2 regions of the Mycobacterium sp. 23 genome follow, and region 1 is predicted to be linked to the other one. Evidence: riboswitches for the same ligand, from Rfam matches in the RefSeq annotation. Region 1 holds a riboswitch; the other holds the start of a gene.
The links. A riboswitch is a leader RNA that binds a small molecule or an ion and turns the genes downstream of it on or off. The one in region 1 is predicted to bind cobalamin.
Positions count from the first base shown of each region.

Region 2: linked by a shared signal. The riboswitch ahead of ACNQS7_RS04685 (PPE domain-containing protein) and the one ahead of metE (5-methyltetrahydropteroyltriglutamate--homocysteine S-methyltransferase) in region 1 are both predicted to bind cobalamin.

Region 1 is NZ_JBLVUX010000005.1:5,546,939-5,562,242, reverse strand. Features, by position in the region: gene ACNQS7_RS26940 (acyl-CoA dehydrogenase family protein) at 1-172, shown strand, start outside; gene ACNQS7_RS26935 (acyl-CoA dehydrogenase family protein) at 169-1,254, shown strand; gene ACNQS7_RS26930 (TetR/AcrR family transcriptional regulator) at 1,416-2,678, shown strand; gene ACNQS7_RS26925 (SDR family oxidoreductase) at 2,697-3,344, shown strand; cobalamin riboswitch at 3,397-3,610, shown strand; gene metE (5-methyltetrahydropteroyltriglutamate--homocysteine S-methyltransferase) at 3,757-6,039, shown strand; gene ACNQS7_RS26915 (DUF3556 domain-containing protein) at 6,106-7,833, opposite strand; gene ACNQS7_RS26910 (hypothetical protein) at 7,949-8,170, shown strand; gene prpD (2-methylcitrate dehydratase PrpD) at 8,186-9,691, shown strand; gene ACNQS7_RS26900 (flavin monoamine oxidase family protein) at 9,843-11,195, shown strand; gene ACNQS7_RS26895 (PPE family protein) at 11,192-12,382, opposite strand; gene ACNQS7_RS26890 (PE family protein) at 12,483-13,715, opposite strand; gene ACNQS7_RS26885 (PPE domain-containing protein) at 13,740-15,304, opposite strand, start outside.
Region 2 is NZ_JBLVUX010000005.1:717,896-733,199, reverse strand. Features, by position in the region: gene ACNQS7_RS04710 (type I polyketide synthase) at 1-418, shown strand, start outside; gene ACNQS7_RS04705 (type III polyketide synthase) at 571-1,632, shown strand; gene ACNQS7_RS04700 (cytochrome P450) at 1,615-2,898, opposite strand; gene ACNQS7_RS04695 (ABC-F family ATP-binding cassette domain-containing protein) at 2,904-4,679, opposite strand; gene ACNQS7_RS04690 (PE family protein) at 4,758-7,907, opposite strand; cobalamin riboswitch at 8,086-8,265, shown strand; gene ACNQS7_RS04685 (PPE domain-containing protein) at 8,376-10,064, shown strand; gene ACNQS7_RS04680 (acyl-CoA synthetase) at 10,229-13,216, shown strand; gene ACNQS7_RS04675 (Trm112 family protein) at 13,209-13,403, shown strand; gene ACNQS7_RS04670 (TetR family transcriptional regulator) at 13,393-14,001, opposite strand; gene ACNQS7_RS04665 (ABC transporter permease) at 14,003-14,752, opposite strand; gene ACNQS7_RS04660 (ABC transporter ATP-binding protein) at 14,755-15,304, opposite strand, start outside.

The DNA of each region.
Region 1 (15,304 bases):
GATCGGCCAGGAACTCGCCGCATTGGCGTTCGACGTGCTCGGTACTGAAGGCGCGCACGGCCGCTGGAGTGATTACCGCTTGACCTCGCGGTCGCTGACCATCGCGGGCGGCACCACCCAGATCACCAAGAACATCACCGCGCAGCGGGTACTGGGGTTGCCGCGCAAATGAACCTCGAACTGGACGGAGAACAGGTCGCGCTGCGGGACACGGTGCGGCAGTATCTCGCTGAGCGGGCGTCTGTTACGGGCCACGTGCGTCCGCTGCTCGACGATCCGACGGGAACCACGCCGGCGGTGTGGCAGGGCCTGGCCGAGCTGGGCGCGACCGGTGTGCTGGTGCCGGCGGAGTTCGGCGGCACGGGCATGACGATGGTCGAAGCGGGCATCGTCGCCGAGGAGCTCGGTGCCGCCCTGCATCCGGGGCCGTGGTTGTCGACTGCCGTGGCGGCCACGCGGGTGCTGGCCGCGGTCGGTGGCCGGGCGGCCGGCGACCTGTTGACCGGAATCGCCGACGGCACCACCGTCGTGACGGTGCTGGGGCTGGGCGAGCAGACGCAAAATCCCCGCGTTTCGGCACGAAACGGGGGCTTTTGCGTCTGCTCGGCACCGCTGGCCGCGCCCGACGCGGCGGCGGCCGATGTGCTGTTGGTCCTCGACAGCTCGGCGCTCTTCGCCGTGGAGTCCGCCGCGGCCGGCGTCTCAGTGACGGCCGAGCGCGGTATCGACCAGACCCGCAAGCAGTTTCGGGTCGAGCTCGACGATGCGAGCGCGCAGCGACTGGGCACGCTGTCGGCCGACGACGTCGAAGCCGTCACCGACGACGTGCTCATCGCCGCGGCCGCCGACGCGCTGGGCGCTGCCCGCGCGGTCATGCAGATGGCCATCGAATACGCCAAGGCGCGAACCCAATTCGGGGCGCCTATCGGATCCTTCCAGGCGATCCAGCACCTGTGCGTCGACATGTTCGAGACGGTCGAGTTGGCACGCAGCGGCGTGATCCACGCGCTGTGGGCGGCCGAGAACTCGCCTGCCGAACGGCATCTCGCCGCCATTCGGGCCAAGGCCTTCGCCGGGCGGCTGGCTTCGGTCGGCGATACCGCCATTCAGGTGTTCGGAGGTATCGGCTACACCTGGGAGCACGACGCCCACCTCTATCTCAAGCGCTTGCTGAGCTGGAGCGCGTTCGGCGGAGGGTCGGACCGCTATCTCATCGAAGTCGGTGCCCGCCTCGCCGCCAAAGGGCCGGGGTGATCGCGCCCAGCCGTCGTCTACGATGGGTTCGTCCTCCACCGATGGCCTCTCAGCAGCACGTTTGCTCCGGCAAGTCTGATAGCCTCTACCAAAGATTTGGTTCAGCAGGAGGACGAGTTGCGCAGGTTGCCGGCACCGCGGTCCTTCGCTCCCCGCCGGCCATGACCGACAGCGCAGTCGAAGCCGGAACGCGCCGGGCCGAGATCCTCGAGACCGCCGCGTCGCTGATCGCCTCGTCGGGCCTGCGGACCTCGCTGCAGGAGATCGCAGACGCGGCGGGCATCCTCCCGGGCAGCCTGTACCACCATTTCGAATCCAAAGAAGCGATCCTGGTGGAACTCATCCGCCGCTACCAGGCCGACCTGGCGCGCATCGGACAGGACGCCCAGGCGAAGCTGGACGAGCCGGACTCGCGGCCTCCTGCGGAGAAGATCATCGAGCTGGGATCGGCGATCGCCAAATGCGCGGTGCGGCATCGGGCCGCCCTACAGATGTCGTTCTACGAAGGCCCGAGCGCCGATCCGGAACTGATGAAGTTGACGCAGCAGCGGCCCACCGCGATTCAGGAGGCGATGCTGCAAACGCTGCGCGCGGCCCGGTGGAGCGGCTACATCAAGGCCGACATCGATCTCCCGACGCTGGCCGACCGGATCTGCCAGACCATGCTGCAGGTCGGGCTCGACGTCATTCGGCACAATTCCTCCGCCGACCAGGTGGCCGCCCTGATGTGCCGAATCACGTTGCAGGGATTGGCCTCTCAGCCACCCAGTGACGGGACGCTGGACCGGTCGAAGGCGTTCGCCGCGGCCGGCGACGTCATTGCGTCCTGGGCCGACGACAGCGAAGCCGATCCCAGCGACAAGGCGGCCCATCTGCGGGCGGTGGCGCGGGCAGAGTTCGGCCGCAAAGGCTATGAAGTCACCACGATCAGGGATATCGCGTCGGCAGCAGGCCTGGGAACGGGCACCGTGTATCGCGTCATCGGATCCAAAGACGAACTCCTGGCGTCGATCATGCGCTCGTTCGGCCAGAAGGTCGAAGCCGGCTGGATGGACGTGCTCCGCTCCGAGGCGACCCCGATCGAGAAGCTGGACGCGCTGAGTTGGGTCAACGTCAATGCGCTGGACCAGTTCTCGGATGAATTCCGGATCCAGCTCGCCTGGATGCGCCAGTCGCCGCCGAACACCGCCAACCCGGGCTGGTTGTACACCACTCGGCTGCGGCAGATGAAATCGCTTCTGTCCGAAGGTATCCGGTCCTCAGAAATTCGGATCGAGGCGCCTAGCATCACCATGCTGGCGCGCAGCGTCATCGGGATGCAGTGGATACCGGAGAACATCCTGCGCGCGGTAGGCACCCGGTCGTCGCTCATCCTGGCTCGTGACACCGTCCTGCGCGGTGTTGCCATTCGCGCCGGACAGTAGCCGGAGTAGCGTCGAAACATGGCGCACATCATTGTCATCGGCGGCCACGGCAAGGTCGCGCTGCATCTGGCCCGGATCTTGACCGGACGTGGTGACCAGGTGAGCTCGGTGTTCCGCAACCCCGACCACACCGACGAGGTAGCGGCCACCGGCGCCAACCCGGTCACCGCCGACATCGAGCACCTCGACACCGGCGCCCTGGCCGACCTGCTGGCCGGGCACGACGCGGTCGTCTTCACCGCCGGAGCCGGCGGCGGCGACCCTTCACGCACCTATGCCGTGGACCGCGACGCGGCGATCCGCGTGATCGACGCCGCGGGCCGGGCCGGTGTCAAGCGGTTCGTGATGGTGTCGTATTTCGGCGCGGGCCCCGGACATGGTGTGTCGCCGGAGAATTCGTTCTTCCCCTACGCCGAGGCCAAGGCCGCGGCGGACGCCCACCTGCGTGCCAGCGAACTCGACTGGACCGTGCTCGGCCCGGGTCGGCTCACCCTCGACCGGGGCACCGGACACATCGCGGTCGGCAAAGCCAAAGGAGAGGTGTCGCGGGAAGACGTGGCGGCAGTCGTCGCGGCCGCTCTCGCCGACGACGCGACCATCCGCCGCACCATCGACTTCAACAACGGCGACGTGCCGATCGCGGACGCTCTGGCGCCCGTGCGGTAACCGCACTCGGCCCGCGGAGTAACCTGATCCTCGCAACTGGTCTGCCGACGCCCTCCAAGCGCCGGCATCGAGCGAGGTCCTAACGCCTCGCGAGAGGGAACCCGGTGAGAATCCGGGACTGTCCCGCAGCGGTATGCAGGAACGACCGCCGTCATTGAATGAATCAAGCACTGGTCCGCATCGGACTGGGAAGCGACGGCCAGTAGGTGCACCTTCTCGGTGCGCGCCTGTGAGTCCGAAGACCTGCCAGGTGTGCCGGGCGCGCCGCGCCCGGCGGCACATCGCCTCGTGGAATGGGCGTTTGGCCAGCCAGCCGTGGTGGTACGCGGGCTCTGAGAGCACCAGCGCATCGCCCCGACTGTCGGCTGCGCGTCCGCGGGCGGTGACCATACCGTCGAATGAAGGACCGCTCGTGACCGCTCAAGCCCGTTTTCCGAAGTTCACCGCCACCATCACCGGTTCCCCCCGCATCGGCCCGCGCCGCGAACTCAAGCGCGCGACCGAGGGTTACTGGGCCGGCCGCACCAGTCGCTCCGACCTGGAGTCCACCGCGGCCAAGCTGCGCCGCGACACCTGGTCGCAACTGGCCGCCACCGGCCTCGACTCGGTGCCGGTCAACACTTTCTCCTACTACGACCAGATGCTGGACACCGCGGTGTTGCTCGGCGCGCTGCCCGGGCGGGTTGGCGGCATCGCCGACGAACTGGACCGCTACTTCGCCGCCGCGCGCGGTACCGACGAAGTCGCCCCGCTGGAAATGACGAAGTGGTTCGACACCAACTACCACTACCTCGTTCCGGAGATCGGTCCCTCGACCCAGTTTTCGCTGCACCCGGACAAGGTGCTCTCCGAGCTGAAAGAGGCTCAGGGGCAAGGTATCCCGGCGCGCCCCGTGGTCATCGGACCCGTCACCTTCCTGCTGCTGAGCAAGGCGGTGGACGGCGCGGGCGCACCGATCGAGCGACTACAGGAGCTGATGCCGATCTATTCCGAACTGCTGTCACTGCTCGCGGACAGTGGGGCCCACTGGGTGCAGCTCGACGAGCCGGCGTTGGTCACCGACATCTCCCCCGACGCGCCCGCGCTGGCCGAGGCGGTCTACAACGCGCTGGGCGCGGTGGCGAACCGCCCTGGCATCCACGTCGCCACCTACTTCGGCGACCCGGGTGCGGCGTTGGCGGGGCTGGCCCGCACCCCGGTCGAAGCGATCGGGGTCGACCTGGTCTACGGCCCCGACACAGCGGTGGCTGCGGTTCCCGAGCTGGCCGGCAAGACACTGGTGGCCGGGATCGTCGACGGTCGCAACATCTGGCGCACCGATCTGCAGGCGGCGCTGGGCAAACTGGCCGCCCTGATGGGACCCGCCGGGGCGGTGGCTGTTTCGACGTCGTGCTCAACGCTGCACGTGCCGTACTCGCTGGAGCCCGAGGCCGATCTGGACGACAACCTGCGCAGTTGGCTGGCGTTCGGGGCGGAGAAGGTGCGCGAGGTGGTCGTGCTCGCCCGCGCGCTGCGGGACGGTCGTGACGCCGTCGCCGAGGAGATCGCGGCCTCCAACGCCGCGCTGGCGTCGCGCAAACAGGACCCGCGCCTGCACAACGACCAGGTCCGCGCCCGAATCCGGTCGATCGTGGCCTCCGGCGTCCACCGCGGCGATCCCGCAGAGCGTCGCGCCAGCCAGGAGGAGCGCCTCGGGCTGCCAGTGTTACCGACCACGACGATCGGTTCCTACCCGCAGACCTCGGCCATCCGCGTCGCGCGGGCCGCATTGCGCTCCGGGGAGATCGACCAGGCCGAATACGAGCGGCGGATGAAGAAGGAGATCGCCGGCGTCATCAAGCTGCAGGAGCAGCTGGGCATCGACGTGTTGGTGCACGGTGAGCCTGAGCGCAACGACATGGTGCAGTACTTCGCCGAGCAGCTGGAGGGCTTCTTCGCCACTCACAACGGCTGGGTCCAGTCCTACGGAAGCCGCTGTGTACGTCCGCCGATCCTGTTCGGCGATGTGGCTCGCACCCATCCGATGACGGTCGACTGGATCACCTACGCGCAGTCGCTCACCGACAAACCGGTCAAGGGCATGCTGACCGGGCCGGTCACGATCCTGGCGTGGTCGTTCGTGCGCGACGACCAGCCGTTGGCCGACACCGCCAACCAGGTGGCGCTGGCGATCCGGGACGAGACGGTGGACTTGCAGTCCGCAGGGATCGCCGTGATCCAGGTCGACGAGCCGGCGCTGCGGGAGCTGCTGCCGCTGCGGCGTGCCGACCAGGACGAGTATTTGTCCTGGGCCGTCGGGGCTTTCCGGCTGGCCACCTCCGGTGTGGCCGACTCGACCCAGATCCACACCCACCTGTGCTACTCGGAGTTCGGCGAGGTGATCGGCGCGATCGCCGATCTGGACGCCGACGTCACGTCCATCGAGGCGGCCCGCTCGCACATGGAGGTGCTCGACGACCTCAACGCGATCGGCTTCTCCAACAGCGTGGGCCCGGGCGTCTACGACATCCACTCCCCGCGGGTGCCCAGTACCGAGGAGATGGCCGCGTCTCTCAGATCCGCGCTGAAAGCCGTTCCCGCTGAGAGGCTTTGGGTGAACCCGGACTGCGGCCTGAAGACGCGCGACGTCGAGGAGGTGACCGCTTCGCTGCGCAACATGGTGGCCGCGGCGCGCGAGGTACGCGCCGGGGCCTAGCCCCGCGAGCAGACGCAAAATCGCGTTCCGCGGCCGCGAAACATGCGATTTTGCGTCTGCTCGCCCCTAATCCTCCACCACGACGGGGACGTCGTCGGCCCAGGGCTGCCGGGTCACCATGTCGGCCACCCGGACATATCCGTGCTCGAATTCGCCTGTGGCGGCATCCACCAACCGGTACCGCTGAATCTGCCGATGGATGGGTTGCGCATCCAGCAGGACCACCCGCACCTCGCCCGGCTCGAATCGGCAACGCCGTTGCATCGCGGCGATCAGCTGCTCGTTGTGCATGTGGCCGTCACCGAAGTTCCAGCCGATCGCGGTGCTGCAGATGCGTTCTCCGTCGGTGATGACGTAGTCGTCCTCGTTCTGTCCGGCCATCGCGCGATGGGCCAAGGTGAACAGTGCCCGGCCGTGCGTGTTCATGGCGCGGAACGCGTATCCCAGGTACATCGGGATCTCGGCCCGGTCCTTGCCGTAGAACCGCTCCAGCTGGGCCTGCGGCATGCTGGCGATCGCCACGATGCCCCGGGCGATCTTCTCGCTCGCCGACGGCTTGATGCACCACAGCGTCGTGTCCCAGTTGCCCGCGTAATAGCGCATGCCCGGCAGGAACGAGATCTTGCGCGGGAACATGTTGCCCAAAATCACGGTGCCCACCAGCAGGGTGAACAGAATCGCCACCGGCGCAAGGTTTTTGACGTCCCTGATGCCCAGCTGAGCATGCCCGACGAACAACGAGAACACCCCGAAGATCATGAACACGTTCCACTCCAGCGGAACCCCCATCGGGATCGCCGTCAGGATGCCCAGGTGGAAGCACACCATGACGATCGCGGCCACCGTGGTGGGCCATCCGCCGTGCGAGAAGAAAAGCGCCAACGGCACGAACATCTCGATGAACGTGCTGATGTGAGCGAACATCCGCGATAACAGTCCGGGCCGCAGGTCATCGGGGAATTTCTCGAAGAACATACGTTTGATGAAGCGCGGCCGGAACAGCGGATTGTTGGACATCATCGTCGAGATCACGAACGGGAAGTGTTTGTTGAGTTTGGACGTCGCCGCGCCCATCCAGATCACCAGGAACACCAGTTTGGCCGCGACGATCATGTCTGGGGCGTTCCAGCCGCCGAACAGGAACGTCACGGTGAGCGACCCGTAGACCTCACCGCGAGCGGCCAGGAAGATCACCTTGTCCCGCAACCCCGCGGCGCCGAGCACCAACAGGATCGTCACGATCTGCCACATCGGCAGTACTCCGACGCGTGTGCCCAGCGCCGGTATCGGCCCCGTTCCGTCGGTGAACAGCGCGGTCACCAGCAGCACCAGCAGCAGGGCATAGAGCGCGACGTCGACCGGCTTGCGTTTGGTGCCGAAAGTCAGCGGGACGCGATCCGGCCAGGGTGGCAGCCGGATGGTGCCGAACCGCAGCCAGTAGAGGATCGAACCCATCGGCGGGAAGAACCGGTTGTTAAGCGGCCCGAACCCACAACCCAGCCCGACCACCTCGAACAACATCGTGTACAACACGACCTTCTCGAACACGATCGGCTCGGCGTACCAGGCCCGGACGTTGGTGAATCCGTCAATTCCTTTGGTGCTCAGCACAATCAGCCAGGCAACCAGAATGTAAAGCAGGATCTTGACGACGTAGAACAGGTGCATCACCACTGGCGTGCCGAAGCCCACCTCGGCCCAATGGCGGGCCATCGGGCGGATCTTCTCGCTGCGGGTGCCCTTGCTCCATTCGGCGATGTCAACCTCGGGCAGCTGGGGCTTGAGAAATCCCATAATTTGACAGATTAGAACGTGTTCTAGGCGGATGCCCAGCCCGGCCCACCGAATCCTTGGTCAGCCGCTGTGGCGGGCGATACCGTGAGGTACAGGTGGCGAAGGGAGTGGGAGCATGCATAGACCCCGGTACCTAAGATGGGCGGTCGCGGGGGCAGCGGTACCAATCGCATTCGTCCTCGGCAGCGGGCCGGCACAGGCGCAGGCGCCGTCCCCGGGTGACTCGTGCACCGTGCTGCACACGACCACCCAGGACGCCGAAGGCAAGACGATGTGGTGCAACCCGACGATGACGGGCAGCCACAGCCTGGTGTGGCAGTACGGCGGACCGGGCTAGGGCTGACTCCGGCCTGTGCGCCTTCATAACGTTCGTGCCCGACGCAGCAACGAACATTTTCCCCGCGGTGAGCACCTCGCGTGGAAGATCGCCGAGGTAGCCGCGGACCCGGTGGCGGTGCCCGCCGAAACCGAATCCATGGTGATCAACCGGATCATCGACAACGCGGCGGTATCGGCGGCTGCGGTGATCCGGCGTCCCCCGACCACTGCACGCATCCAGGCTATCGCTCACCCACGCCCGACCGGCGCGAAAGTGTTCGGCGTCGAGGGCGACTACTCACCGGAATGGGCAGCCTGGGCCAATGGCGTGGCTGTGCGCGAACTGGACTTTCACGACACGTTCCTGGCAGCCGATTATGCCCACCCCGGAGACAACATCCCACCCCTGGTGGCCGTCGCTCAACATCTTCGGGTGAGCGGCGCGGATCTGATCCGCGGCGTGGCCACCGCGTACGAGATACAGATCGCCCTGGTGAAGGGAATCTGCCTGCACGAGCACAAGATTGACCACGTTGCGCACCTGGGTCCGGCGGCGGCCGCGGGCCTGGGAACCATGCTGCGGCTCGACCGGGACACCATCTACTCGGCGATCGGTCAGGCCTTGCACCTGACGACCGCCACCAGGCAATCACGCAAGGGACTGATCTCGAGCTGGAAGGCCTTCGCCCCCGCATGGGCCGGCAAGGTCGCCATCGAGGCCGTCGACCGTGCCATGCGGGGCGAACCGGCACCCGCCCCGATCTGGGAGGGCGAGGACGGAGTCATCGCATGGCTACTGGCCGGCCCGGAGCACACCTATCAGGTGCCGCTTCCCGAAGCGGGCGAGGCCAAGCGCGCCATCCTGGAGAGCTACACCAAGGAACACTCCGCTGAGTACCAAAGCCAGGCGTTGATCGATCTGGCCCGCCGGATGCGCACCAAGATCGGCGATCTGGATCAGGTCGCGTCCGTGGTGCTGCATACCAGTCACCACACCCACAACGTGATCGGGACCGGGTCCAATGACCCGCAGAAGTTCGACCCGGATGCCTCACGCGAAACGCTGGACCACTCGCTGATGTACATTTTCGCCGTCGCGTTGCAGGACGGAACCTGGCACCACGAACGGTCGTACGCGCCGGAGCGGTCGCACCGCACCGACACCGTCGCATTGTGGCGCAAGATCTCCACCGTCGAAGATCCCGAATGGACCAGGCGCTACCACTCCCCCGACCCGGCGCAGAAGGCATTCGGCGCCCGTGCCGAGATCAGGTTGCGGAGTGGCGCGTTGATCGTCGACGAGATCGCTGTCGCCGATGCACATCCGTTGGGAGAAAGGCCCTTTGAACGAGAGCAGTACCTGGCGAAGTTCACCGCGCTGGCCGACGGCGTGATCGATGAAGCCGAACAGCGCCGGTTTCTGTCGGTAGTGGACAATCTCCCGCGCATGACCTCCGGGACGCTCGGCGCGCTCAACCCGCTCGTGAATCCGTCCGTGCTGGATAACGCGCCCGCAGTTCCCCCCGGCATCTTCGGATAGGCGATCGTCGGCAATAGATCTCCGAAAGCTGTTCCAGGACAACGCAAACCAACCCGAATCAACGTCGACTCTTCCGAAACCCGTTACCGCGGTGCCATGATCGGTGTAGCTTGCTGCCTGGGGCGCACAGGGGTCTACGAGGAGCGGGGTCATGACGGATGTCGACTATTGCGTGGTCGGAGCCGGATTCGCGGGACTGACGGCCGCACTGCGCCTGAAGCAGGCCGGTCACTCAGTGGCGCTGCTGGAGGCTCGCGACCGCGTCGGTGGGCGCACGTTCACCGTGACCCGCGACGACGGGGTGTGGATCGACCGCGGCGGGGCATGGATCGGACCGGGCCAGGACCGGATCTATGCGCTGATGCAGGAATTCGGCGTGCCGGAGTACAAGCAGCACAACGACGGTGACGCCATGATGATCGTCGACGGCAAGAAGCGCCGCTACGGCGGCAAGCTGCCGTGGACGATGAGCCCGTGGGCGGTCGCCAACCTGGGCATCGGCCTGATGAGCATCGAGCAGATGTGCAAGACGATTCCACGCGAAGCCCCCTGGGAGGCCGAAGAAGCCGTGGAGTGGGACCGAATGAGTATCGGCGACTGGCTCGAGCGCAACGTGATGTCCAAACCGGCGCGCGAAATGCTGGACATGGTGCTGGGCGGCACCTACACGTCGACGTCGGCGGAAGTGTCGCTGTTGTGGATGTTGCTGCAGATGTCCTCGGCCGGCGGACCCACGTTCGTCATCTCAGGCAAAGGCGGCTCCCAGGACGCCCGCCCGGTCGGTGGGATGGGCGCCATCTACCGCCCGATGGTCGCCGCGTTGGGCGACGCACTGCACTTGTCGCGGCCGGTTCGCACCATCATCCAGGACACCGACGGCGTCACGGTCCAGTCAGACGGGTTCTCGGTGCGCGCCTACCGGGCCATCGTGGCGATCCCGATGGCGATCGCCGATTCCATCGTCTACGAACCCGCACTGCCGGCGGACCGGGCGTTTCTCAACCAGCGCATGCCGAGCGGCGCCGTCATCAAGACCTCGCTGATCTACGACAAACCGTTCTGGCGCGCCGACGGATTGTCCGGTCAATCGGCAGCACCCGGGACGGCCGCCACACTGACCATCGACGCGTGCACCGACACCGGCAGCCCGGGGATCATGTGCGCCATCACCGAGGGGCCCGCCGCCCGCCGGTTGACCGACCTCAGCGAGTCCGACCGCCGGGCAGCCATCATCGGCGAACTCATCGACAGGTTCGGTGAATTGGCACGCACGCCAACGGAATACCACGAACAGAACTGGTCGCTCGAGCGTTACTCCGGCGGAGGGATGATCAGCCACACACCGACCGGTGTTCTCACCGAGTACGGCCGTGCCCTGCGCGCACCCTGCGGCAGGGTGCACTGGGCGGGCACCGAGAGTTCAGCCGTCATGTGCGGCTGGATCGACGGCGCGATCCGCTCCGGTGAGCGCGCCGCCGCCGAAGTGGTTGCAGCGCAGACCTAGCCGACCCCGGTACGCGGAATCACGCTGGGCCGGTTCTGCGTCACGTGCGGACTCGCGCCGCCGCGGCCCATCATCCCGCCCGGCATTCCGGCGCCCGCACCCCCGGCCCCGGCCCCCATCGGCATCGGCATCATCGGCATCCCGCCACCGGTGGGCTTAGAGGCCTGCATGGAGGCCTGCATCGAGGCCTCCGTGGGCAACCCGTGCATCGCCGAGCTCGCCATGCCTTTCGGTGCTGACCCCACCCACGTCGGCGGCACCGACATCGCCCCCACCATGCGCGCCTGGCCCAGGCTGCCGGACATGCCCGCCCCTAGGCCTGCGCCTCCGCCCAGTCCCTTCATCGCCGGAGCGGTGTCCCCGACGAATTTGGTCGCGTCGGCTACACCCGTTGTGGCACCGGCCAATCCCGCGGTGCCGGCGGTCGCCGATTGTCCCGCCTGCATCAGTGGACCGATCATCATGCTGGCCGGCATGGCACCCAGCTGGGCCACCGACGCGATCGACTGGATCGGCAACGCCGAAGCCGCCGACTGCACACCGGCCACCAGCCCCGGCGCCGCTCCGGTGACACTTTGCAGAACCGGGCTGATCGCGGCCGACGCCGTGGTCGCCAGACCGGTGAACTGGGCACCGATATTGGCGGCCAGGCCGGCCAGGTCAACCGGCGGTACAGCGAACGGTGTCAGACTCGCGGCCACCGCCGTCGCACCACCGTGGTAACCGACCATCGCGGCCACATCCTGCGCCCACATCTCCGCGTAATCGAACTCATTGGCCGCGATCGCCGGCGTGTTGAAGCCCAGGAAATTCGTGGCGATCAGCGTCATCAACGACACCCGGTTCGCCGTCACCACCGCCGGGTGCACCGTCGCGGTCAACGCCCCTTCGAACGCCAACGCCGCCGTGCGCGCCAGCCCCGCCGCCGCGTCCGCCTGACCGGCGGCCAGCGTCATCCAGTCCTGGTACGGCAGCGCCGCAGCGGCCATGGATGCCGCCGCGGGGCCCGACCACGGCCCGCCCGTCAGACCGGAGATCACCGAGCTGAAGGACTGGGCCGAGGACGCCAGATCCGCCGCCAATCCGTCCCAGGCTGCCGCCGCCGCATGCAGCGGACCTGGTCCGGCCCCGCTGAAAATCCTCGAAGAGTTGATCTCCGGAGGCAACCACGCAAAGTCTAAAATCATCGCAACCCCAACCCCAGCGAGCCATATCTCATTACTGTCCCCATTTGTCGCCTCGCAAGGCCATGGATTCAGCTGATTTTCAGCAACATCGCAGCCCGTTTCAAGGCAGTACCGGCCCGCCACCGATCGCCTCCGCGAGCTGTTCGGGCAGGAAGGTCAGCAGACCCGGCAGGATGCCGCCGAAGGCTGTACCGAAAAGCGGGATGGTCCCCGTCGTGCCGAAGATCTCGAGTGTGAGCGACGCCGTCCGCGCGGGGGCCAGGATGCCGCCGAGTGGCACGTTGGTCGTCGTCGTCAGATCTCCCAGCGTCACCGAAAGCGGAAGCGTCGCTTGGCCGTTGAGGAATCCGTCCAGCACGGCTGCGGGGGTGTCGAGCAGCGCCGCGCCGGCGCTCAGCACGTTGCCGGTCTGCAGCGCACCGAGCACGGCGTTCGCGCTGTCGCCGAACGCGTTGGCGGTGGTGACGACCGGGCCTATCGCTTCCAGGCCGAGGACCAATGGCAGGCCCACATGCAGGTCGCCGGTGACCAGGTCCAAGGTCTGCGAGGTGTCGGTCAGGGTGGTGATCACGTTGGTGAGGTGTTGCGAGATGTGAGCGGGAACCGAACCGGCGGGGAGCATATCGGTGAGATTCTGCGCCATCTGCCCGGGCAGGCTCAGGATCGGCAAAAGGTCGCCCAGCGTGCCGGTCGGTGTGATGTTGATAAGCAGGGTCGTCGGGTCCTGGCTGGCGGATAGACCCGTCAGGAACAGGTTTCCGAATCCGGTCGCGACGCCGCGGACCGCGCCCGTGACATCGCCCGCCGCGAGCTGCTGCGCGGCGGCCTGCAACGCGGCGGGAAGCGCGCTCACACCGGCGCCGAAATCTTGAGCGGCGTCGGCGAGTGCGGTAAATATCGTTTGCGCATAACCGATTTGCTGACCAAAGGCGGTCTGCGCGAATCCGAGTTGATTGCTGACGAACTGGCGGAGGAACGGCGCCGGATTCGCCGCGACGCCATTCTCCAGCACTTGCAGGTTGGTGGCAGTATTCGCGAAAAGTGTTTGATAAGACGATGACTCGGCGCTCGCGTAAGCGACGCCCGCGCCGTTCAGCGACCCGGCGAAATGCTCGCCGAACGCGTGCGCTCGGGCATGAGCGGCTTGGAAGTCCGCGCCGAAACTGCCGAACGCCGTCGCGACCGCATCCGATATCTCGTCCTGAGCCGCGGCAGCGATCGCGGTGGTCGGGCCGGCCGCGGCAGCGACAGCCTCGGTCAGCGAGGCACGAAGGCCCGCCAGATCGTCGGCCGCACCCTGCAGCAGTTCGGGCACCGCGATCACATACGACATATGAACCCCCCTCGAATGATTGAGTTAATTGAAGAGACCCGACTTCGCGTCGCTCTTGTTGAAGAACCCCGAGTCGTCGTTGCCGGAGTTGCCGATGCCGGAATTGAAGACGTTCGAATTTCCGATGCCGATGTTGTCGAAGCCGGTATTTGCGATGCCCGCCAGGAAGCTTCCGTGATTGTTGATGCCGACGTTGTTGCCGTTGCCGGAGTTTCCGAAGCCGGATTCGAACGCCAGGCCGGTGTTCATGGACCCTGACGTATCGCCGCCGGTGTTGAAGAACCCCGAGGAGTCCAGGCCGCTGGTGCCGAAGCCGGAGCTTTTGACCCCGACCGGCGTGATGACACTGCCGAAACCGGTGTTGAGGTTGCCCGAGTCGAAGCCTCCGGTATTGCTGCGGCCGGCATTGGCCCATCCGGTGTTGATGTCACCGGAATTGAAATCACCGGTGTTCAGCGAGCCGGCGTTCATGCTTCCGGTGTTCTGGAAGCCGGCATTTCCGTAGCCCAGATTCTGCGAGCCGCCGTTCCCCAAGCCCATGTTGTTCGCACCCGCATTGCCGAGCCCGAAGTTGTTGAATCCGGCATTCAGCGCTCCGGTATTCCCCTGGCCCGCGTTACTGAGCCCGGTGTTGAAGCTGCCCGAGTTCTCCTGGCCGAAGCTGTGGTTGCCGGAGTTGAAGATGCCGACGTTGCCGGTGCCCGAGTTGAAGAAGCCGATGTTGCCGGTGCCCGAATTGCCGAAACCGATATTGCCGACGCCCGAGTTCAGCGCACCGATGCCCACCTGGTTGTCCCCGGTGAGGCCGAAGCCGATGTTGTTGTTGCCGGTGTTGCCGAAGCCGAAGTTGTGGTTGCCGGTGTTGGCCAGCCCGACGTTGTCACTGCCGCGATTGCCCAGGCCCATGTTGGCATCGCCGCGGTTGCCGTTGCCGACGTTGGAGCTGCCGAGGTTGCCGTTACCGAAGTTGTCGTTGCCGAGGTTGCCGCTACCGATGTTGCCCTGGCCCGAGTTTCCTGCTCCGGTGTTGTTGAAGCCCGAGTTGCCGCTGCCCACGTTCTGATTGCCCCGGTTGCCGTTGCCGACGTTGCCGCTGCCGGAGTTGCCGCTGCCGAGGTTGGCGTCGCCGAAGTTGCCGTTGCCCACGTTGCCGTTGCCGTGGTTGCCGGCGCCGACGTTCTGGCCGCCGAGGTTGCCGAGTACCGCCTGTATCTGCGCCAGACCGGGCAGGCCCGGCAGCGTCTGCTGCAGCGGCGCAAGCTGCGCGACTGCCGCCGAAGCCCCGCCGTGATAGCCGGCCATCGCAGCCACATCCTGAGCCCACATGTCCTCGTAGGTGGCCTCAGCGGCGGCGATCGCCGGTGCATTCTGGCCGAACAGATTCGAAACCACAAGAGAGACAAAGTGATTGCGAGTGGCCGCGATCATTGCGGGATGGACCGTGGCGGCCAGCGCCGCCTCGAACGCCGAGGCCGCGGCCCGCGCCTGACCTGCGGTGCCCTGAGCTTGGGCCGCCGCTTCCGACAGCCACCCCACATACGGCGCGGCCGAACCGGCCATGGCGGCGGCCGCCGGACCCAGCCATACCT
Region 2 (15,304 bases), 4.8 Mb from region 1:
ACACGCCGGCGGCGGCGACATCGAAGCCGGCCGGGCCTTCGAAGACCTCGGCTTCACCTCGATGAGCGGTGTCGAACTGCGTAATCGGCTGAAAACCGAGAGCGTTTTGGCCGGATTGTCACTATCGCGCACCCTGATTTTCGACTATCCCACCCCAATCGGGCTGGCCACGCATCTGGCGCAACAACTGTCAGGCGGCAACCACGCCGAATCCGGTGACGCCGGGATTTGGTCGTTACTGCACACGATTCCAATCAGCGAGCTACGCCGCACCGGATTACTCGACAAACTGCTGTTGCTGGCCGGAAATCCGGAAAATACCACGTCAGAAGTGGTCGACAGCGATGGGGTAATCGACTCGCTGAGCCCGGACGCGCTAATCGCGATGACACTGGATGGCGACGATGATAATGGCTGACAACAGGTGTCGCGAACAAATGTTTCTCACACAATAAGACAAGTGTCGAATATCACCGTCTTTGCGGCATTGCGGACGGCGAACTAAACTGCGGAATTTGGGAGTCTTTTCGGGGTGGGCCGTCCGACGAGTAACTGAATGAGGCAGGGTCAATGAGCGTCATCGCCGGGGTCTTCGGTGCGTTGCCACCACACCGATACAGCCAGAGTGAGATCACCGATCTGTTCGTCGAGTTCCCGGGGTTGAAGGAGCACGAAGAGATCGTTCGGCGGCTGCACAAGTCCGCCAAGGTGAACAATCGCCACTTCGTGCTGCCGCTGGAGCGCTACCCGTCCCTCAACGACTTCGGCGACGCCAACGAGATCTTCATCGACAAGGCCGTTGACCTCGGCATCGAGGCCTTGATGGGTGCTCTAGACGAGGCGGGACTACAGCCGCAGGACATCGACATGATCGCCACCACCACGGTGACCGGCGTCGCCGTTCCGTCGCTGGACGCGCGTATCGCGGGGCGGCTCGGGCTGCGACCCGACGTTCGCCGGATGCCGCTGTTCGGCCTCGGCTGTGTGGCCGGCGCGGCGGGCGTGGCGCGCCTGCACGACTACCTGCGCGGTGCTCCCGACGGCGTCGCGGTGCTGATCTCCGTCGAGCTGTGCTCGCTGACCTACCCAGCGGTCCAACCCACGGTCTCCGGCCTGATCGGAACGGCACTTTTCGGGGACGGCGCCGCCGCCGTCGTCGCGGTCGGTGACCGCCGCGCGGAACAGATTCGGGCCACCGGACCCACCATCATCGATTCGCGTAGCCGCCTGTACCCCGAATCGCTGGACATCATGGGCTGGGACGTCGGATCGCACGGATTGCAACTGCGGCTGTCCCCGGACCTCACCGGCCTGATCGAAGCGCACCTGCCGGCCGACGTCGACGGATTCCTCGCCATGCACGACCTGACCCGCGATGACATCGGCACCTGGGTGAGCCACCCCGGTGGACCGAAGGTGATCGACGCGATCACCAGCTCGCTGGAGCTCGCGCCGGAAGCGCTCGAGCTGACCTGGCGTTCCCTCGGCGAGATCGGCAATCTGTCCTCGTCGTCGGTGCTGCACATCCTGCGCGACACCATCGAGAAGCGGCCGCCCAGTGGGAGTCCCGGGTTGATGTTGGCGATGGGTCCCGGGTTCTGCGCCGAACTCGTGCTACTGCGCTGGCACTGACTCGCGCACGTGCACTGTCAGGCCCGGCTTGGGACTGAGTGAGGCGAAGTTGGCGGCCCGGATGCGCTGACCGGGCAGCTCCAGGGTGGTCCGGGCGACCAGCCGGGCCAGCATCACCGTCATCTCGGTGATGGCCATCACCGAGCCGATGCACCGGTGCAGGCCGCCGCTGAACGGAATGAACTCGTGCGGCGCGGGTTTGCGGTAGTCGGGCGCGCTCGGGTCCCACCGTTGCGGACGGAATTGCGTTGGCTGCAACCATAATTCGGGAATCCGGTGGGTGACGTAGGCGCTGAAGATGATCATCCGGCCCGCCGGGATCCGGTGTCCGTCGAATCGCAACTCGCGCACCACCCGACGGGCGGAGATGACCCCCGGCGGGTACAGCCGAAGCGTTTCGTGCACAACGCCGTTGAGGTAGGTCAGAGCGGGCAGGTCAGCCGCCGTCGGCACCCCGCCGGTCAGCACCCGGTCGAGTTCGGCGGCGGCAGTGGCCCAGGCGCCGGGCACCGTCAGCAGCAGGTAGGCGGCCCACGCCAGCGCGCCACTCGTCGTTTCAAAACCCGCCGTGATCATCGACACGATCTGGTCGCGAATCTCATTGTCGGACAGCGTCTGCCCTTCATCAGATCGCCCCTGCAACAGGGTCGTCAGCAGGTGGTCGTCAGGTCGCGGCCGGGCGCGGGCATCGGCGATCTCGGCGTCCATCAACTCGTCGATACGAGCCCGCGCGGCCATCGCGCGTCGCCAACCGGGGGAGTTGAGCCGCCGTTGCACGGTCATCACCTGGGGCAGGTAGTGGGTCAGGTCCAGCAGCGGCTGCAATTGGGCGCCAAGGAAATCCGAATGCGCCGCCATCCGGGAACCGAACAGGCTCTCCGCGGTACTGCGCCGCACCGCTGAGCGGAATTCCTGGTAGATGTCCAGGCGTTGGCCGGGACGCCAGTCGTCGATCATGGCGTCCACGGAGCGCACCATGGTGTGCACGTATTCCTGAACCTGGCGGTGGCGCAGTCCCGGTGCCACCACGCTGCGCCGGCGGCGGTGGTCTTCGCCGTCGCTGACGATCAGCGCGGTCGGTCCGTCCACCGGCGCCAGCGTCTCGAAGGTCTCCCGCCAGCTGAACGCATCGGCGTTGGCGAACACGAACTTGTTCGCCTCCGGCCCAAGCAGATAGACGAAGCCGTGGCTACCGATGCCGGCGTTGATCACCGGGCCCCGGCGCCGGTATGCCGCCAGCAATGCCTCACCGGGCGGGTACGACACCGCCTTCATTCCAGGGCCTCCGACAACTCCAGCCACTGGGCCTCGACGGCGGCGACCTCATCCTCGAGTTCGCGCAATTGCCTGGTCAATCGCGTGACGCCGACGTGGTCGGACTGGTCGTGTTCGGCGAGTTCGGTGTGCTTGGCCTCGATCCGGTCAGCGAGGCGGGCCAGCTGCCGGTCGACGGAGGCCAGTTCCTTCTCGGTGGCCCGCCGCTGCGCCCCCGACATCGCCTGCTGCGCGACCGGGTTCGGGGCCGGCGCCGTCGGTCTGGCGGGTGACCGGTGTGCCAGGGCGAGGTATTCGTCGATGCCGCCCGGCAGGTGACGCAACCGGCCGTCCAGGATCGCGTATTGCTGGTCGGTGACGCGTTCGAGCAGGTAGCGGTCGTGCGAAACGACGATCAGGGTGCCCGCCCAGGAGTCCAGCAGGTCCTCGGTAGCGGTCAGCATGTCGGTGTCGACATCGTTGGTGGGCTCGTCGAGCAGCAGCACGTTCGGCTGCGAGAGCAGCGTGAGCATCAATTGCATGCGTCGGCGCTGGCCGCCGGACAACTCCCCGATGCGCGCCGAGAGCTGTCCGGAGCCGAAGCCCAGCCGCTCGAGCAACTGCGTCGGGGTCATCTCGCGGCCCTCGACCTCGTAGCCGCTCTGCAACCGTCCGAGCACGTCGGCGATGCGCTCCCCGGCCATCGCGGTCAGCTCGTCACCCTGCTGATCCAGCACCGCAAGGCGGACCGTCTTGCCGCGTTTGACGCGCCCGCTGTCGGGTTGGACGGTGCCGGCGAGCAACCCCAGCAGGGTGGACTTGCCGGCGCCATTGGCTCCGACGATCCCGGTGCGTTCGCCCGGGGCGATCCGCCACTCGACATCGCGGAGCACCGGGCGCCCGTCGTAGCAGACCGAGACGTCCAACAGGTCGATCACGTCCTTGCCCAGCCGGGCTGTCGCGAGCTTGGCCAGTTCGACGGTGTTGCGCAGCGGTGGGACGTCGGCGATCAACTGGTTGGCCGCCTCGATGCGGAACTTGGGCTTGGAAGTGCGCGCAGGGGCGCCGCGGCGCAGCCAGGCGAGTTCCTTGCGCATCAGGTTCTGCCGTTTGGCCTCCGACGCCGCGGCCTGACGGTCGCGCTCCACCCGCTGCAGCACGTACGCGGCATAGCCACCTTCGAACGGTTCGACGATGCCGTCATGCACTTCCCACGTGGTGGTGGCCACCTCGTCCAGGAACCAGCGGTCGTGGGTGACCACCAGCAGACCGCCGCTGTTGCGTGCCCACCGCTGCTTGAGGTGACCCGCCAGCCAGGTGATGCCCTCGATGTCCAGGTGATTGGTGGGTTCGTCCAGCGCGATCACGTCCCATTCGCCGATCAGCAACTGGGCCAGCTGCACGCGTCGGCGCTGGCCGCCGCTGAGCGTGGAAACCATTGCGTCCCAGTCGATATCGGAAACCAGACCGGCAACCACGTCGCGCACCCGGCCGTCGCCGGCCCACTGGTGCTCGGGTTGGTCACCGACCAGCGACCACCCGACGGTGTGCCCGGGATCCAGGGTGTCCGCCTGCGCGAGCGCGCTCACCCGCAGGCCGCTGCGCTGGGTGACCCGCCCCGAGTCCGGCTGAACCTGCCCGGTGAGCAGGCCCAGCAAGCTGGATTTGCCGTCCCCGTTGCGCCCGACGATGCCGATGCGCGCGCCGTCGTTGACGCCGAGGGTGACCGATTCGAAGATCACCTGGGTCGGGTATGCCAGGTGGACGGCCTCGGCTCCGAGCAGGTGTGCCACTGGGCTGAGGCTACCGGCTTCGTCAGCGCGCGGACTGCCTCGTCACCTCAGCGGGTCGATTTGGCCGGTGGCGACGCGTCACAGTTTTCCGGTGGTACCGGGAAGTCCTCCGGGTATACCGCCGGCCCCGGCAATGGCATTGGCCAGAATAGCTGCGAACGCGTCGCCGCCATTGCCGCCAGAGCCGCCGGTTGCGCCGTCGGTGCCGCCGTCGCCGCCGTTGCCGCCGGTAGAAGTTCCGGTTCCGTAGTTGTAGGCGGTGCCGCCGATTCCGCCATCACCACCGGTAGCGGTGCCGGTGGCGTTGCCGCCCCGGCCGCCGAAGCCGCCGGTGGCGCTGGCGGCCGAGGCGCTGTTCTCGATTTCCGCGGAACCACCCCACCCGCCGTCGCCGCCGTAACCGGTGGTGCCGGTGCCGCCCACCCCTCCGGTGCCGGCGATAGCGTTTCCGGTTCCAGCGGTGAACGCATAGCCGCCGCTGCCGCCTTCCCCGCCGTTGGCGCCACTACCGCCGGACCCGGCATCGCCGCCGGTGGCCGTGGCCGCAGAGGTGCTGTTCCGGACCCACCCGGCGCCGCCGCTGCCGCCAATGCCGCCGGTGCCGCCGGCGCCACCGGTGCCGTTCACGCCGTCGCTACCGATGGCGTCTCCGGTTCCGTAGTTGAACGCGTTACCGCCGCGGCCACCGGGGCCGCCGCTAAAGCCGGTGCCGCCGGCTCCGGGGGTGCCGCCGATGGCATCTCCGGAGCCGTAGTTGACCGCGTGACCGCCCCACCCGCCCGCGCCGCCGGTGCCGCTTGTGGTGCTGCCGCCGGCGCCGCCGAGACCGCCGACGGCGTCAGCGTTCGAGGTGGCGCTGTCGATGTAGGCGCGGCCGCCGTCACCGCCGTTGCCGCCGTCACCGGATGTCCCGTCGCCGCCCGCCCCGCCGGCGCCGGGGGCAAGGTGTCCGGTTCCCTGCGTGAGCGCCTCCCCGCCGTGCCCGCCGTCGCCGCCGGTGGTGCCGTCGCCACCGGACCCGCCGTTGCCGCCGGTGGCGGTGCCTGACGCGACGCTGACGCTGTCACCGCCGGCACCGCCGGCACCACCGGCACCGCCGTTGCCATTGCTGCCGTTCGCACCGTTGGCGCCGTGGGCCTGTCCGGTTCGCATGACGATCGCGTCGCCACCGGCGCCGCCCGCGCCCCCGTTGTAGCCGGCGCCGCCCGCCCCGGGGGCGCCACCAATGGCGTCTCCGGTCCCGGAGGTTTCCGCGAAGCCGCCCCGGCCCCCATACCCACCGGTGCCGGTACCACCGGTGGCGTCACCGCCGGCTCCACCGTGGGCGCCGACAGCGGTGACCGTCGAGGCGCTGTTATCGATCTGCGCACCACCGCCGGTGCCACCGCCGCCACCGTGACCGGTGGTGCCGGTTCCGCCGTCTCCGCCGGTGCCGGGGCTGACGTGGCCGATTCCTCGCGTGAACGCATTAGCACCGTTGCCGCCACGACCGCCGGTGCCGCCATCGCCGCCGGCTCCACCGTTGCCGCCGGTGGCAGTGCCGGTAGAGGCGCTGTCATAGATGTTCGCGTAACCGGCGTCGCCACCGGACCCGCCGGTGCCATCGGCGGCGGCCCCGCCGGCCCCGCCGGCGCCGCCGGTGACATTTCCGGTTCCGTAGTTCTCCGCAATGCCACCGGTGCCCCCGGCCCCGCCGGTGCCGCCGGTGCCGCCGGTGCCGCCGCTGCCGCCATGACCACCGACGCTTGCGGCACCGGTGGCGTTGCCGCCGCGACCGCCCGTGCCGCCCGTGCCGCCGATGTCGCCGGCGATGCCGTCGCTGCCGGCGCCACCGCCGCCACCCATTCCGCCGACCCCGCCGCTGCCCGCCACCATGCCGCTACCCGGCGATCCTGCGTCGCCGCCGTGGCCGCCCGCGCCGCCACCGGGGGCGACAGTTCCGCCACCGCCGGTGTCGGCGCCACCGGCGCCGCCCTCACCCCCGGCGCCACCGTCCCCGGCCCTGCCGCCGGTTCCGCTCACGCTGGCGCCGCCGGTGCCGCCGTGGCCGCCGTGCCCACCGATATAGCCATCGCTGCCCGAGGCGCCGGCATCACCGGCGCCACCGGCGCCGCCCGTGCCGCCGGTGCCGCCGGTGCCCGCGCTACCGGCTTGCCCAGCGGCCCCGAATAGACCTCCCGCGGCACCGGCGGCACCGGCTGTACCGGCGGTACCGCCCATGCCGCCGTCACCTCCGGTCCCGCCGTCCACACCGAAGCCGACGCCGCTGCCACCGTGACCGCCAAGGCCACCGGCGCCGCCCACGCCGCCGGCTCCACCGTTGCCGGCGGTGCCGCCCAGCCATGCCTTGTTGGCGCCGCCGGCCCCGCCGACCCCACCAAGCCCGCCCTGCCCACCGGTCGTGCCGATACCGCCGGCAGATCCGTCCGCGCCGGCATCCCCGGCGCCGCCGGCGCCACCGGCCCCGCCGGCCCCGCCATGGCCCCACAGCGACAACAGCTGACTGTTAGCGCCGCCGACACCGCCGGCCCCGCCGTTACCGCCGGCCCCGCCCGCGACGCCGACTCCGCCTGCCCCGCCCGCCCCGCCGACCCCGCCGGTAGCGCCGCCGAACGGTCCTAACCCGCCGCCGATCAGACCGTTAGCGCCGCCGGCGCCGCCGTTACCGCCGTTACCGCCGGCAACGCCGGTCCCCCCGGCGCCACCATTACCGCCGCGGCCCCAGAAGGCTGCCGACCCGCCAGCGCCGCCGTTGCCGCCGGGCGCACCCGACCCGCCATTGCCGCCGTTGCCCCACAGCCATCCGCCCTCACCGCCGTTTTGCCCGGTGCCCGGCGCCCCGTCGGCGCCGTTGCCGAACAGTGGACGGCCGGTCAACGCCTGGCTGGGAGCGTTGATCAGCCCAAACAGGTCATCAGCTATCGACTGGGCCGAAAGCGGCATTGCGTTGGCGGCTTCGGCGGCCGCATAAGCGGCCGCACCGGACTCCAACGTTCGCACCAAGTCAGCGTGAAACACCGCCGCTTGCGCGCCGAGCGCCTGATAATCCTGGGCGTAGCCGCCGAACAGCGCCGCAATCGCCGCCGACACCTCATCCTGGGCAGCGGCCAATACCCCGGTGGTTCGGGCGGCCGCCGCTGCATGTGCCTCGTTCAGCGACGATCCGATACTCCCCAAATCCGTTGCCGCCGCTGAGAACATCTCGGGGAATGCGACCAAATACGACATCGTTGTTCTCCCACCCGATCGAGGTCTTGGGTGAATACGCTCGTGCAACCGCGCCGTCGACCCTAGGGACTTTCGCCCTCATTTGCCCCGCCAGCGGGCCTCAACCGGTGGCGCGGCAGCAGGCGATGCGGCCGGAGTCGCGCACTGAGGCTGACGGTCTTCGTCGGCTACCACTCGGACGGCCGGAATGCGACAATGCACCGGTAAGGCAATGACGATGCAGGAAGCCGGTGCGAAACCGGCGCGGTCCCGCCACTGTAATCGGGGAGCGACCCTCATACGCCACGGCGATTAGCTGGAAGGCGAGGCGAGCGGCGATCCGAGAGCCAGGATACTCGCGTCATCGCGTCCTGCGACCCGGGGCGGTGTACCCCGAGAGAGCGATCGTCGCCCGATGTTTACTCGGCTTCTTTTTTGTGATTTCTCAACGCTGACAACGCTTTCCCTCTCCATCCCAGCGGTCGTCCGGTGACCGCCCCGATCTGGATGGCCACGCCCCCGGAGGTGCATTCGGCGCTGCTCAGCAGCGGACCCGGTGCGGGGCCACTACTGGCCGCCGCAGCCGCGTGGAGTTCGCTGAGCACCTCCTACACCCAGACGGCGCAGGACCTGACCGGGGTGCTGGCGGCCGTGCAGGCCGGTGACTGGAGCGGCCCGACGGCACACGCCTATGTGGCGGCACACCTGCCGTATCTGGCGTGGCTCGCCCAAGCGGCGACCAACAGCGCCGCTCAGGCCGTTCGGCAGGAAACCGCGGCCGCCGCCTGGACCACCGCACTGGCCACCATGCCGACACTGGCGGAACTGGCTGCCAACCACGCCACGCACGCGGGGCTGGTGGCGACCAATTTCTTTGGCATCAACACGATTCCGATCGCGCTCAACGAGGCCGACTACGCGCGGATGTGGATCCAGGCCGCCACCGTGATGACCACCTATCAGGGCATAGCCGACGCGGCGGTGGACACCGCGCCGCAGACCAGCGCCGCGCCGGAGATCGTCAACACCGGCGCGCTGGCGGCCGCCGACGATCTGCCGCCGGACCGGCAGAACGACTTCTATCAGTGGCTGACCGACATCGGCTACATCGACTTCTACGACGACTACATTCAGCCGCTGATCGACGCGTTGTCCAACCTGCCGTTCTTCCAAGCTCTCTTCTCGGGATTCGATCCCTACCTGGTCATCCTCGGCAATCCGCTGACGTACTTCAGCCCGTTCAACGTCGCATTCGCCCTGGGTTACCCGATGGATATCGGCACGTACGTGCTGTTCTTGTCGCAGATGTTCTCATTCGTGGCGCTGGATCTCACCGCGGCGTTCGCCTCGGGCAATCCCACGACGATCGGTTTCACCATCCTGTTCGTCACGGTGGAGATCATCGGCACGGTCATCACCGACACCATCGCGCTGCTCAAGACGCTGCTCGAGCAGACCATCGTGCTGCTCGCGGTGGTGGTGCCGCTGCTGACCGCGCCGTTGGTGCCACTGGCGGCGGGCGCGGTGCTGGCGCCGATCGGAATCAAAGGCCTGGTCGCGCTCGCTGCCGCCGTGCCGGCACCACCCGCCGCGCCGCCGGTCACTCCACCGTTGGCGGCCCTGGCGCCGACGGTGCCGACCTCCACCTCGTCACCCGCGCCCGCCCCGGCCGAGGCCACGGTCTCGGCTCCGGCGCCGGGAGTTCCTCCGCCGACCGCGGCACCACCGACGTTCACCGGTACCGGTGTCGGTCTGGGTCTGGGGGCCGGCATGGAGAACTTCGGCTATGTGGTGGGCGACCTGGGCTCGGTAGCCCGCAAGGCAGCGGGTGCGGGCAGCCGCAAGAAGGCGCCGGACCCGGACAGCGCCGACGAGCCTGCGGCCGCCGCGGCGCCCCCGGAACCGGCGGGCGCCCCGAAACGCCGGCGGGCGAAGGTGGCCCAGCTCGGCCGGGGGTACGAGTACATGGACCTGGAGCCCGACGTGTCGGCTTCGGAGAAGGGCGCGGCGTCGGGCGTCAGGGGAGCAGGTTTCCCCGGGACGGTGTCGCAGCGCAGCGCCGCGGCGACAGGTCTGACGGCGCTGGCCGACGACGAGTTCGGCGGCGGCCCGCGGGTTCCTATGTTGCCGGGCACCTGGGACGGGGAATGCGGCGCCGGATCGACGCGGAACCGGTGACGGACAGACGTGAAACCCGATGTCACTCATAGCTGCTCGACCCGCCCGGGTCGACGGCGCTGACCGCCGCCGCGCGTAAACGCAGTGACCCAGACCACACGCCATCCCCGATGTGCCATGATGTCCTCGCTGGTCAAGGCCGACGTCAGGAGCATTGAGGAGCAGTGGTGGATCTCAATTTTTCGATGGTCACGCGGCCGGTCGAGCGGCTGGTAGCCACCGCTCAGAACGGTCTGGAAGTGCTCCGGCTGGGTGGCCTGGAGACGGGCAGCATCCCGTCGCCGTCCCAGGTCGTCGAGAGCGTGCCGATGTACAAGCTGCGCCGCTACTTCCCACCGGACAACCGGCCCGGGCAGCCGCCGGTCGGCCCGCCGGTGCTGATGGTGCACCCGATGATGATGTCGGCCGACATGTGGGATGTGACCCGGCAGGACGGTGCCGTGGGCATCCTGCACGCCAGCGGGCTGGACCCCTGGGTCATCGACTTCGGGTCACCCGACAAGGTCGAGGGCGGCATGCGGCGCACCCTGGCCGACCACATCGTCGCGCTGGATCAGGCCATCGACACCGTGAAGGACACCGCCGGCCAGGACGTGCACCTGGTCGGGTACTCCCAGGGCGGCATGTGGTGCTACCAGGTCGCGGCGTATCGGCGGTCGAGAAACCTGGCCAGCATCGTGGCGTTCGGTTCCCCTGTCGACACCCTGGCCGCACTGCCGATGGGCATTCCGGCGAACATCGCGCCCGGCGTCGCCGACTTCATGGCCGACCATGTGTTCAACCGCCTCAACATCCCAAGTTGGATGGCGCGCACCGGTTTCCAGATGATGGACCCGATCAAGACGGCTCAGGCGCGCATCGACTTCGTCCGCCAGCTGCATGACCGCGAGGCGTTGTTGCCGCGGGAACAGCAGCGCAGGTTCCTTGAACGCGAGGGATGGATCGCCTGGTCCGGCCCGGCGATCTCGGAGCTGCTCAAGCAGTTCATCGCCCACAACCGCATGATGACCGGCGGATTCGCGATCAACGGTCAGATGGTGACGTTGACCGACATCACCTGTCCGATCCTGGCTTTCGTCGGCGAGGTCGACGATATCGGCCAACCCGCCTCGGTCCGCGGCATCCGGCGCGCCGCACCGAACACCGAGGTGTACGAATGCCTGATCCGCACAGGCCATTTCGGCCTGGTGGTGGGATCCCGTGCCGCTTTGCAGAGCTGGCCCACCGTCGCCGAGTGGGTGCGCTGGATCTCCAGCAACGGCGACAAGCCGGCCAGCATCAGCCTCATGGTCGAGCAACCCGAGGAACACAACGACAGCGGCGTGGCTTTCAGCTCCCGCATCGCGCACGGCCTCGGTGAAGTCTCCGAGGCGGCGCTGGCGCTGGCGCGCGGTGCGGCCGACGCCGTCGTCGCGGCCAACCGCTCCATGCGCACCCTGGCCGTGGAGACCGTTCGCACCCTGCCCCGGCTGGCGCGACTGGGACAGCTCAACGACCACACCCGAATCTCGTTGGGCCGCATCATCGATGAGCAGGCCCACGACGCCCCGCAGGGCGAATTCCTGTTGTTCGACGGTCGCGTGCACACCTACGAAGCGGTCAACAAGCGCATCAACAACGTCGTCCGCGGCCTGATCGAGGTCGGGGTGCGCCAGGGCGACCGGGTGGGTGTCCTAATGGCCACCCGGCCCAGCGCGCTGGTCGCGATCGCCGCGCTGTCCAGGCTGGGCGGCGTGGCCGTGCTGATGCGCGAGGACGCCGACCTGGCCGCGCAGGTCCGGCTCGGGGCGGTCAGCGAGATCCTGACCGACCCGACCAACCTCGAAGCGGCACGCCAACTTCCGGGCCAGATTCTGGTGCTGGGTGGCGGCGAGTCGCGTGATCTGCACCTGCCCGACGACGCGGACGTCATCGACATGGAGCAGATCGACCCCGACGCGGTGCAACTGCCCGCCTGGTACCGCGCCAACCCCGGATTCGCGCGCGACCTGGCCTTCATCGCGTTCAACGCCGCCGGCGGCGAACTGGTCGCCAAGCAGATCACCAACTTCCGGTGGGCCCTGTCGGCGTTCGGTACCGCCTCGACGGCCGCGCTGGACCGCAAGGACACCGTGTACTGCCTCACACCGCTGCACCACGAGTCCGCGCTACTGGTCAGCCTGGGCGGGGCGGTGGTCGGCGGCACCCGCATCGCGCTGTCCCGTGGGCTGCGCCCGGACCGGTTCGTCGCCGAGATCCGTCAGTATGGCGTCACGGTGGTGTCCTACACGTGGGCCATGCTGCGCGACGTGGTCGACGACCCGGAGTTCGGGTTGCACGGCAACCATCCGGTGCGGTTGTTCATCGGTTCGGGCATGCCGACCGGGCTGTGGGAGCGGGTCGTCGACGCCTTCGCGCCCGCGCACGTCGTCGAGTTCTTCGCCACCACCGACGGCCAGGCCGTCCTGGCCAACGTCTCGGGTGCCAAGGTCGGCAGCAAGGGCCGGCCGCTGCCCGGCGCCGGCCGGGTCGAACTCGGCGCGTACGACCCGGAGAACGACCTGATCCTGGAGAATGACGACGGCTTCGTGCAGGTGGCCGCCACCAACCAGATCGGCGTGCTGCTCGCGCAGTCGCGCGGGCCGATCGACCCCACCGCATCGGTCAAGCGCGGGGTGTTCGCTCCCGCCGACACCTGGATCTCCACCGAGTACCTGTTCCGCCGTGACGAGGACGGCGACTTCTGGCTGGCCGGCCGGCGCGGCGCGGTGATCCGCACGGTGCGGGGCATGGTGTACGCCGAGCTTGTCGTCGACGCGCTGGGCCTGATCAGCGCTGTCGATCTGGCGGTGACCTACGGGGTGTCGGCCGGTGATCGGCAGTTGGCGGTGGCCGCGGTGACGCTGCGGCCAGGCGCGACGATCACCGCGGCCGACCTCACCGAGGCCATCGAGGGCATGCCGGTCGGACTCGGCCCCGACATCGTGCACGTGGTGCCTAAGATGTTGCTCAGTGCGACCTTCCGGCCCACCGTCAGTGCCCTGCGGGCGGCCGGGATCCCGAAATCCGGGCGTCAGGCATGGTACTTCGACGCCGCCACCAACGAATTCCGCAAGCTGACCCCGGCGGCACGCGCCGAGCTCAGCGGAAAGCAAGTAAATGCCGATGCTTGACGACACCCTGCTGAACATCCTGGTGTGCCCGGCCGATCGCGGCCCGTTGCAGCTGGTGAATGAGGGCCGGGAGCTCTACAACCCGAGGCTGCGCCGCGCCTACCGCATCGACGACGGCATCCCGGTGCTGCTGGTCGACGAGGCCCGCGACGTTGACGACGAGGAACACGCCCGGCTTACGGCGTGAGGCCCTCCGGCAGATCCCCGGTGAGGTAGCGCTGCAGGTTCGGCGCGATGGTCGCCACGATCTGCTCGGTGGGCAGTGACGCGAACGGCTCCACCTTGATGATGTAGCGCGCCATCACCACGCCCATCAGCTGTGAGGCGACGAACTGGGTGCGCAGCTTGCCCGTCCCCGGTGGATCGTCGACCCGCGACCCCACCGCGCCGCCGACGATCTCCTGCAGAAACGAACGCGCCAGGCCCACATCGTCGCCCGAGATCAGCGAGCGCAGCGTGGCGATCAGCCCGGCGCCCAGTTCGGAGTCCCACAGCGGCAGCAACAGCGACGGCAGCTTGCACCCCAACTCCTCGACCGGGACTTCCATTAGCGGCCCGATCACCTGCATCGGGTCGACCGGAATGTGGATCGCAGCGGCGAACAGCTGTTCCTTGGTCCCGAAGTAGTGGTGCACCAGGGCGGAATCGACGCCGGCTTCCCTGGCTACCGCCCGGATCGAGGTACGGTCGAAACCATTGACCGCGAACAACTCTCGGGCGCTGGACAGGATGCGGTCCCGGCTGTCGGAGTTTCCGGCGGGCCGTCCCGGACGCCGGCCTGCCACGCTAGGGCGTCCTCCGGCGCAGCGTCACGGCGGCCAGGCACAGGGACGCCAGGGCGAAGCTCAGCACGACAACCATGTCACGCACCGTAACGGCCGTCAGCCCGGTGTGCGCACCCACCTGCTGTAGAGCCTCGAGCGCATAGCTGGCCGGCATGGCGTCGCTGACCCAGTGCAACCAATCGGGCATCGCGCTGCGCGGCACGATCACACCCGCCAGCAGCAACTGCGGGACCATGACCAGCGGTATGAACTGCACGGCCTGGAACTCGGTGCGCGCGAAGGCGCTGAACAGCAGCCCCAGGCCCACGCCCAGAATCGCGTTGATCACGGCGATCACAAAGACCCACAACGGGCTTCCTTCGGTGTGAAAGCCCAGGAACCAGAACGAAACGAGACAGGCCACCACGGCCTGGGCCGCGGCGGCAACCGAGAATGCGGTGCCGTAGGCCATCAGCAGATCGAGCCGCCGCAGGGGGGTGGTGAGGATGCGTTCCAGCGTCCCGGAAGCGCGTTCGCGTTGCATCGTGATCGAGGTGATGATGAACATGACGAACAGCGGGAAAAGGCCCAGCAGGATCAGGCAGGTGTTGTTGAACGGCGTCGGCATGCCCGGTCGGTGCGGAGCGTTCTGAAACATGAAGTACATCAACGTGATCACCACGACGGGCACCACCAGGATCATCGCCACGCTGCGGTGGTCGGCAGCCAGTTGGCGCAGGATTCGCGCCGTGGTGGCGGTGTAGCCCTTGATGCCTAGCCGGCTCGGCGCTCTGTGCTGCGCCGGATGATGGACAGAAACGCTTCCTCCAGTGACGTGCACGACGTGTCCTCTCGTAGTTGGGTCGGGGTCGTGTGGGCGACCAGGCGGCCTTCGCGCATCAGCAACAGATCGCCGCAGTGATCGGCCTCGTCCATCACGTGACTGGAGACCAGCAGTGTGGTGCCAGTCCGCGCCAGTTCGTTGAATTGAGACCAAAGATCAACGCGGAGAACGGGATCCAGCCCCACGGTAGGTTCGTCGAGGACCAGCAGTTCGGGGCCGCAGACCAGCGCGCAGGCCAGGGACACCCGGGTGCGCTGTCCGCCGGACAAGTTGCCGCAGTAGGCGGTCCGGTGATCGGTCAGGCCGACACGCTCGATGGCGTTGTCGGCGGCGTCCGCGTCATAGCCGTACAGGCTGGCGAAATAGCGCACGTTGTCGACGACCCGCAGGTCGTGGTAGATGGTCGGGTCCTGTGGCACGTAGCCGACCCGTCGGCGCAGCGCGGCCGAGCCGGCCCGGTGCCCGAGCACGGTGACGGTG